2 linked regions of the Methylobacterium mesophilicum SR1.6/6 genome follow. Each later gene encodes a partner of the first gene's protein in a complex. Links are inferred from orthologs where the notes say so. Each region holds a gene or a part of one and is shown on either strand. Other genes may lie near its edges.

Evidence for each region.
Region 2: the proteins of MMSR116_RS20160 (region 1) and moaD are in contact, whole or in part, in a crystal structure (PDB 1FMA), measured with the Escherichia coli proteins. The link is inferred for Methylobacterium mesophilicum SR1.6/6 from one-to-one orthologs.

The regions. Positions count from the first base shown.
Region 1 is NZ_CP043538.1:4,202,584-4,207,043, reverse strand. What follows is about bases 829-3,677. They hold MMSR116_RS20160 (molybdenum cofactor biosynthesis protein MoaE), read left to right. Parts: upstream 829-1,943; coding sequence 1,944-2,411; downstream 2,412-3,677. Other genes in these bases: MMSR116_RS20155 (AI-2E family transporter), read left to right, coding at 3,035-3,677; MMSR116_RS31425 (hypothetical protein), read right to left, coding at 2,733-2,879; MMSR116_RS20165 (gamma carbonic anhydrase family protein), read right to left, coding at 829-1,775. In the rest of the region: MMSR116_RS20170 (amino acid ABC transporter ATP-binding protein), read left to right, coding at 17-745; more of MMSR116_RS20165, read right to left, coding at 756-828; more of MMSR116_RS20155, read left to right, coding at 3,678-4,180; MMSR116_RS20150 (amidase), read right to left, coding at 4,202-4,460. UniProt on the Escherichia coli protein: Converts molybdopterin precursor Z to molybdopterin. This requires the incorporation of two sulfur atoms into precursor Z to generate a dithiolene group. The sulfur is provided by MoaD.
Region 2 is NZ_CP043538.1:2,626,244-2,630,618, forward strand. The notes cover bases 615-3,378. They hold moaD (molybdopterin converting factor subunit 1), read left to right. Parts: upstream 615-1,752; coding sequence 1,753-2,004; downstream 2,005-3,378. Other genes in these bases: uvrC (excinuclease ABC subunit UvrC), read left to right, coding at 615-1,024; pgsA (CDP-diacylglycerol--glycerol-3-phosphate 3-phosphatidyltransferase), read left to right, coding at 1,098-1,697; MMSR116_RS12500 (hypothetical protein), read left to right, coding at 2,225-2,455; MMSR116_RS12505 (ribonuclease activity regulator RraA), read left to right, coding at 2,546-3,244; MMSR116_RS12510 (SDR family NAD(P)-dependent oxidoreductase), read right to left, coding at 3,257-3,378. Also shown: more of uvrC, read left to right, coding at 1-614; more of MMSR116_RS12510, read right to left, coding at 3,379-4,033; MMSR116_RS12515 (flagellar biosynthesis repressor FlbT), read left to right, coding at 4,187-4,375. UniProt on the Escherichia coli protein: Involved in sulfur transfer in the conversion of molybdopterin precursor Z to molybdopterin.

The DNA.
Region 1 (4,460 bases):
GGCGCCCGGCGAGACGATGATCGCCATCGACAACATCAGCAAATGGTACGGCGACTTCCAGGTCCTGACGAACTGCACCACCCAAGTCGCCAAGGGTGAGGTCGTGGTCGTCTGCGGCCCCTCGGGCTCGGGCAAGTCGACCCTGATCAAGTGCGTCAACGCCCTGGAGCCGTTCCAGAAGGGCCAGATCACGGTGGCGGGCACCAAGGTCGCCGACAAGGCGACCAACCTGCCGAAACTCCGCTCGCGGGTCGGCATGGTGTTCCAGCACTTCGAGCTGTTCCCGCACCTGTCGATCACCGACAACCTCACCATCGCCCAGCGCAAGGTGCTCGGCCGCGGCGCCGAGGACGCGAAGAAGCGCGGCCTCGACCTGCTCGCCCGCGTCGGCCTGGGCGCCCACGCGAACAAGTTCCCCGGCCAGCTCTCCGGCGGCCAGCAGCAGCGCGTGGCGATCGCCCGGGCGCTTGCCATGAACCCGGTGGTGATGCTGTTCGACGAGCCGACCTCGGCGCTCGATCCCGAGATGGTCGGCGAGGTGCTCGACGTGATGGTGGAGCTCGCCAAGGAGGGCATGACCATGATGGTCGTGACCCACGAGATGGGCTTCGCCCGCAAGGTCGCCGACCGGGTGATCTTCATGGATCGCGGCGAGATCGTCGAGGATGCCAAGAAGGAGGACTTCTTCGGCAGTCCCCGGTCCGAGCGGGCGCAGACCTTCCTGTCGAAGATCCTGCAGCACTGACGGCGGATCGTCAGCCCAGCGCCTCCTGAGCCGCCCGGTATTCCCGGCCGTGCTGGCAATAGCCTTCGACGATGCGGATCATCATGGCGCGCTTCTCGGCATCGAGGGGCGCGAGGATCCGGGCTGGTCGGCCGCCCCAGAGATAGCCCGCCTCCAGGATCTGGCCGGGATCGGTGGTGGCGCCGGCCGCCAGCATGACGTCGTCGGCGATCAGGGTGCCGGCCGCGATCGTCGCGCCGATGCCGATCAGCGCCCGCGCGCCGATCCGGCAGTCGGCGATGCGGACGTTGTGGGCGATGGTGGTGTCCCGGCCGATCACGACCCCGTCGGCCCGCGTGCGGATGACGGTATTGTCCTGGATGTTGGTGTCGGCGCCGACCACGATCGGGCCGACTTCGGCGTTCAGGTCGCAGCAGAACAGCACGCTCGACCCGGCGCCGAGACTCACCCGCCCGCGCAGGCGCGCGGTCCGCGCCACGAACACGCTGGCCTCGACATCCGCCAGCTCCCCAGGCGGTAGGGACGGCCCGTCGCCCATCCGCTCGCGCAGCCGTTCGGCGCGCTCTGCGACCTCCTCGGGCGCGACCGGACGGCTCGGTCGGGCCGGGCTGCCCACATAGGCGTAGCCGCCGGGCAGATTGGCCCGGGGGAAGACGGTCGCCCCGGCCTCGATCACCGCGCCGTCACCGATCTGCGCCCCGTCGAGGATCACAACGTCGTCCTCGATCACCACGTCGGAGCCGACCGTGCAGGCATGCACGACGCTGTTGCGACCGACGGTGACGCGGTCGCCCGCCTGCGTGCCGTGCGTCCGGGTGGCGATGTGGACGGTCGAGCGGTGGCCGAGCCAGAAGCGGTCACCGAGCGTCACCGTCTGTCCGTCCGCGCGGATCACCGCCTCGTCGCCGAGCCAGGCCTGCGCGCCGATGCGCGCGGCGCCGATCACCGTGCTGCCGCGGCCGCACCAGACGGGACGGCTCGCGAAATCCGGCTGGACGCCGTCATAGGCCAGGATCAGGTCGGGGGTCACGCGGCTATCCTTCTCCGGCGCCGTCCGGGATCAGCGGGGTCGAGACGGACGATCGCGCACCGCGCCCCGGACCGGGAGTGCGCGACGGACCGTGTCATATAGAGGCGGGAGCAAGTGTGACAGGCAGGGGACTGGCCGGCCCGTCCGCGGACTCCTATGGATCGCGGCATGAGCGCCCCCCTTCCGAGCATCGGCATCCAGGCCGAGCCCTTCGACACCGCCGCCGAGATCGCGCGGATCGGTGCCGAACTCGGTGGCAGGGCCGGAGCCGTCGTCACCTTCACGGGCCTGTGTCGCGACGAGGACGGGCGGCTGGCGGCCCTCGAACTCGAGCACTACCCCGGCATGGCCGAGGCCGAGATTCAGAGGGTCGCCGAGGAGGCGATCGGGCGCTGGCCTCTTCAGGCCCTGCGGGTGATCCACCGGCACGGCCTGGTGCGCCCGGGCGACGGCATCGTCCTGGTCGTCACCGCCTCCAGCCACCGGGTCGCGGCCTTCGAGGCCGCGGACTTCCTGATGGACTACCTCAAGACCCGGGCGCCGTTCTGGAAGCGAGAGCACCTCGCTGATGGCACCACCGGCGGTTGGGTCGAGGCTGCGGCTCGGGACGACGCCGCGGCCGAGCGCTGGACCTGACCGCCAGGGCCACGGCCGATCGCAACGCCACGGTACACGACACACGCCGGGAAACGTTCGGATCGGCTGTCCAATCCGCCCGCTCATCCTGAGGTGCCGGAGCGCAGCGGAGGCCTCGAAGGAGCCCCCCAGAAGCCACCGCGATCCCTGGAGCCCTCCTTCGAGGTCCGTCGACGCGGGCACCTCAGGATGAGGCGGCGGGTTGAGATCCACCGGACCACCGTCTTGCCGTGTGCCGTGGCGTTACCAGCGCGCGCGGCGTCAAGTCTTCGTTTTCACGCGCCCTGTCGCTGAACCGGCCTCGACGCGGCGAAGCCGCGCCTAGACGATCAGCGCACTGAGGAGGATCGCGACGACCGCTCCGGCCACCGCGATCCCCAACAGCATCACGCTGCTGAGCTGGTCGCCGTTGTCGACCGATCGGCCCAGGCCGAGGGAATAACTCGGGGTCTCGCCGTAGGTGCTCATGCGCGCCATCCTGCCTATGCCGTCGCCGCTGTCCTGCGGCCGCCGAGACAACGCGCAGGCCGCCGTCCGGTCGCACCGCTGTGCATAGTTCTGGCGGCCAGCGCACTTGACCCGGGAGGGCTCGCAGCGTTCGTGAGCCCGGCGCAGGAGCAACGATGTCGGACAGCAGCCCCAAGGAACTGGACGGCCCGGTCGGGCCTTGGCGCGGGACGGCGCCGCTCGCGGCCTCGGGGATAGCCGTCGTCTGCTTCGTGGCGGTGCTGGCGCTCGCCTGGATGTCGGCGGGCACGATCCTGCTGATCTTCGCCGGCATGCTCCTCGGCGTCTTCCTCGATGGGCTGACCCGCGGGCTGGGCCGTGTCCTGCCCCTGCCGCGGGCCCTGCGGCTGTCGATCGCCAGCCTCGCGGTGGCGGCGGCGGTCATCGGCTTCGGGAGCTACGGCGGCGCCACGATCGTGCAGCAGGGCCGAGACCTCGGCACGACGATCAAGGATCAGGCCGGCACGGTCTCCGGCTGGCTCTCCGAGCGGGGCATCGACGTGCCGAGCCTCGCGCCGCAGGCCGGCGGCAAGGACGGCTCGACGGAGTCCGGCCAGAAAGAAGGGGGCCTCGCCGGCCTCGCCTCCGGCCTCCTGAAGGGCGGCGGCTCCTTCGTGTCGGATGCCGGCAGCGTCCTCGGGCCGGCCGCCGCGGTCATCCTGGGTCTGTTCGACGCCCTGGGCAACCTCCTGGTGATCGCCTTCCTCGGGCTCGCCTTCGCGGCCGATCCGAAGGCCTACCGAGACGGCGTCGTCCGGTTCGTGCCGCCCGCGAAGCGCTGGCGCGCCACCCAGGTGCTCGACGGTGCCGGCGAGACCCTGAGGCACTGGCTGTTCGGCCAGCTCATCATCATGGCGGTGATCTTCCTGTGCACCTGGGCGGGCCTCGCCTTCCTGGGGATCGGCGGCGCGCTGATCCTGGGGCTCCAGGCGGGCCTGCTCGCCTTCGTGCCGACGGTCGGGCCGCTGGTGGCAGGCCTCGTCATCATCCTGGCGGCGCTGGCGTCCGGCGCGAAGGCGGTGATCGGGGCGATCGGCGTCTATCTCGCGGTTCAGTGCCTGGAAAGCTACGGCCTCACCCCGTTCATCCAGAAGCGGGCGCTGGACATCCCGCCGGCCACGATCTTCGCCGGGCAGCTGATCCTCGGCGTGATCTTCGGGCTCTGGGGCATCGCCCTGGCCCTGCCGCTCATGGCGGTGATCAAGGTCCTGCTGGAGCAGCTCTACGTGGAGGATACGCTCCACGAGCAGCCGGCCACCTGAGCGGCGGCCTGCGCCACCGCGTCAGCCGCGCAGCCCGTCCTCGATCAGCCGGGCGACGGCCAGCGCCCGGCCGTCGTCGCCGAAGCGCCCGATCACCTGCACGCCCACCGGCAGGCGGTGGCCAGGCACCGGCACGTTCACGCAGGGTACGCCCATCAGCGTCCAGAGCTGGTTGAAGCGCGGGTCGCCGGTGGACGCCAGGGTGGCGGGTGCCGGACCCGACGCCGAGAAGGTCAGGATCGCGTCGTAATCCGCGAAGAGGCCCTTCAGCACCCGCCGG
Region 2 (4,375 bases), 1.6 Mb from region 1 along the record:
CTCGTTCATCGGCCAGTTCTACGACGACAAGCCGGCGCCCCGGACGATCCTGACCAGCCACCAGATCGAGGATGCGGAACTGGTGGCCGCCGCCCTGTCGAGCCGCGTCGATCACCGCGTCGAGATCCATCGGCCGAGCCGCGGCGAGCGCAAGAACCTCGTCGATTACGCCCAGCGCAACGCCAAGGAGGCGCTCGCCCGGCGCCTCGCCGACACGGCGTCCCAGGGGAAGCTGCTCGCGGCCCTGGGGCAGGCCTTCGGCCTCGACCGCGCGCCGCGCCGGATCGAGGTCTACGACAACTCGCACATCATGGGCACGAACGCCGTCGGAGGGATGATCGTCGCAGGGCCGACGGGGTTCATGAAGACGCATTACCGCACGTTCAACATCAAGTCGGAGGAGCTTACCCCCGGGGACGATTACGGCATGATGCGCGAGGTTTTGCAGCGCCGGTTCAAGCGCTTGGTGAAGGAGGCGCCCCGTACCGAGCGGGAGGCGGCGGTCGCCGCCGCGGACGGTGGCGCGCAGGCGCCGGTGCCGCCGCCCGCGGAGGACGGCGAGGCGTTCCCGGCGTGGCCGGACCTCGTGCTGATCGACGGCGGCAAGGGGCAGCTCGACGCCGCCCGGACCGCCCTCGATGAAGTTGGCGTCTCGGGCGTACCCCTGGTCGGCGTCGCCAAGGGGCGCGACCGCGACGCCGGACGCGAGACGTTTTTCGTGCCCGGCCGTGCGCCCTTCAAGCTTCCGCCGCGCGACCCGACGCTCTACTTCGTGCAGCGACTCCGAGACGAGGCGCACCGCTTCGCCATCGGCAGCCACCGGGCCAAGCGCAAGCGTGAAATGGTCAAGAATCCCCTGGACGAGATTGCCGGCATCGGGCCCAGCCGCAAGCGCGCGCTGCTGCACCATTTCGGGACCGTGAAGGCCATCCAGCGCGCGGCTTTCGAGGACCTGGCCAAGACGCCGGGCGTCAATGCCGCCACCGCCCGGGCCGTGTACGACTTCTTCCATGCCGGCGCCTGAAAACCCCGCCGCGATGGCCGAGCCCGGCCCGGAGGCGTTGACGCCCGCGCCGCGCTCTGATTTCACCCCGGCGATGAACGCCGTCCTCCCTCGACGACGGTCGCCGGCCTGGACGCTTGCGAACTGCCTGACCTACGGGCGCCTCGTCGCGGTACCGGTGATGGTCGCGCTGCTGTTCTGGCCCGAATCCCACACTGCCCGGTGGTCGGCGCTGGGCGTGTTCGTGGCCGCCGCGATCACCGACTACCTGGACGGGTACGTCGCCCGCACATATCACCAGAGCTCGGCACTCGGCCGGATGCTCGACCCGATCGCCGACAAGCTTCTGGTCTCGGCCTGCCTGCTGATGCTGACGGCGGACCACACGATCGTCGGCACGAACATCTGGGCCGCCATCGTGATCCTGTGCCGCGAAGTGCTGGTCTCCGGTCTGCGCGAATACCTGGCCGAGCTGAAGGTCGGCGTGCCGGTCAGCAAGATCGCCAAGTGGAAGACCACCGTGCAGCTCGTCGCCCTCGGATTCCTGGTGGCCGGCCCCGCGGGCGAGACGGTCCTCCCCGGGACGGTGCCGATCGGCCTGACACTGCTGTGGCTCGCCGCGGCCCTCACGCTGTGGACCGGGTGGGACTACATGCGGGCCGGCATCAAGCACGTCATCGACGACCCGCGCTGATGCGCCGGGCCACGGGATGCGCGGCCCGCCCCCAAAAGTGCGCTACGGTGATGCGATGAAGCTGGTCTATTTCGCCTGGGTCCGGGAACGGATCGGTCGTCCCGAGGAGGAGTTGGCCCTGCCGCCGGATATCGCCACCGTCGCGGACCTTGTGGGCTGGCTGCGCGGGCGCGGCGAGGAATACGCCTACGCGTTCGAGGATCCGGGCGTGGTGCGGGCCGCCATCGATCGCGCCCATGCCAAGCCCGAGACGTCGATCGCGGGCGCCCGCGAGATCGCGTTCTTCCCACCCATGACCGGCGGGTAATGAGTGTCGCGGACGTCTGCGCACGTAGTCGGCCCGGCTTGAAACACTCCGGATTCCGGCGTTTCTGGCGCGGTCGCTCCGGCTGAACCTCATGCCGAACGGCGCGCGGACCGAGCCAAGTTCCTTTACGGGTTCGGGCCGCCTCCATGACTTTCAGATCAGCGGAACGCTCAAGCTGGGACCACGTTACTCGGTACCGATACCGATACTGGAGCCCACTATGCGCAAGTCGTTGCTCGCTACTGCTGCCCTCCTGAGCCTCTGCGCCGCGGCGCAGGCGCAGACCACCGTCATCGAGCGGGATCGCCCCGCCGTCGTCGTCGATCGCCCGGCCTCCGAGTCGAAGTCCGTGACCGTGCACGAACACGGCGACGGCTGCGTCACCAAGACGGTGCGCAAGGAGAACGACATGGGCGACTCCAAGACCGTGAAGAAGGAGACGTGCGACTGACGCACGATCCCGCGCAGGGGCGGATCCCTCCCCGGCGCCAAGCTCGAAGAACCGCCGACGAGCTTCCGACGAGCCTTCGCGGAGACGATGATGCCTAGCGACTCTGAGATCGTCGCGACCCTCTCGCAGGTCACCACAGCCACGATCACCACGATCCTCCTGAAGAAGGGTCTCCGCAACGTCTGGCTGCGTGGGACCCGGCCACTGAAGGACGGGCAGCCCCGGCTCGTCGGCCGTGCATTCACGCTGCGCTTCGTGCCGGCGCGCGAGGATCTCGCGACCCCCGAATCCTGGTCTTCCCCGACCTCGACCCGCGCGGCGATCGAGGCCATGCCCGCCGGCTGCGTCGCGGTGGTCGACGCGATGGGTGTGACCGATGCCGGCATTTTCGGCGACATCCTCTGCGCCCGCATGGCCAAGCGGGGGGTGGCCGCTCTGATAACTGACGGTGTGGTGCGCGACGTCGCCGGGGTGATCGGCACCGGCCTGCCGGTCTGGTGCCAGGGCGCGGCGGCGCCGCCATCCGTCGCCGGCCTGACCTTCGTGGCGTGGCAGCAGCCCATCGCCTGCGGCGGCGTCGCCGTCTTCCCCGACGACATCATCGTGGTCGATGCGGACGGCGCCGTCCTGATCCCGGCTGCGCTGGTGGAGACGGTTCTGGACCTCGCACCCGAGCAGGAGCGCTTCGAGGGCTGGGTCATGGACGAGGTCGGCAGAGGCACGGCACTGCCCGGCCCTTATCCTCCGGATGCCGGGACCAGGGCTCGCTACGAGGCCGGCAAGAACTAGAATCGGCTCCGCTCAGCGCCAGCCGGCATCCACGTAGTAGCCGTGCCCTGTGCACATCCGCGCGTCGTCCGAGGCCAGGAACAGGGCCAGGGCGGCGACGTCGGCCGGCTGTATGCGCCCGTCCAGGCACTGCGACGCGACGATCTCCGCCTCGCCCTCGGGCGTGTACCATTTCTCCTGCCGCGGCGTCTGAACATTGCCCGGCAGGATCGAGACCACCCGGATCCCGTCGCGGCCGAGATCGCGGGCCAAGGCGCGGCTCATGCCCTCGATCCCCGCCTTGGCGGTCTGGTAGATGGCCAGATCCTTCAGGCCGAGATGCCAGCTGATCGATCCGAAGTTCAGGATCACACCACCGCCTGCCCGGCGCATCGCCGGCACCGCGGCCTGCGCGGCGAAGAACAGGTGGCGCAGGTTCACGGCGATCCGGTCGTCCCAATAGGCCGGCGTCACCTCCGCCAGCCGGTGACGATCGTCGTTGCCGGCGTTGTTGACCAGAATGTCCAGACCGCCGAGCGCCGCCTCGGCCTCGTCTACCAGCGCGCGCACGGCCTCGACGTCGGTGAGGTCGCAGCGCCGGAAGAGCGGCGGAGTCCCCGCTTCGGGCAAATGGCGGGCGACGAGCGCCTCGGCGGCGTCCACGGCGATGTCGCAGAACGCGACATGTGCGCCCTGTGCCACGAAGGCTTCAACCAGGCCGGCACCGATGCCCGACGCGCCGCCCGTGATGAGGACGCGCTTCCCCCGGAGGCTCGGATAATGCGCGCGGTTCACCTGCGTCGATGTCATCGGCTTGTTTTGACCGCGCCTCGAAGGACGATGATTTGTCTGAGTTTTAACAGCCGCTATGGCCCCGGGCAATGCGGCGCAGCGTTCCGCAAGTTGGCAAATCGTTAACGTTTGGCGAATGAAATCGCGGCGTCTTCTAGAATGGAAAACGCCATGCCCCTCCGACTGGAACTCAAGCCCTTCGAACGGCTGATCATCAACGGCGCGCTACTGCGCAATGGCGACCGCCGGTCGAGCTTCCTGATCGAAACCCAATGCAAGTTCCTCCGCGAGAGCGAGATCATCACGGAGACGGAAGCCGATACGGGCTGCAAGCAGCTCCACCTGACCTTGACGGTGATC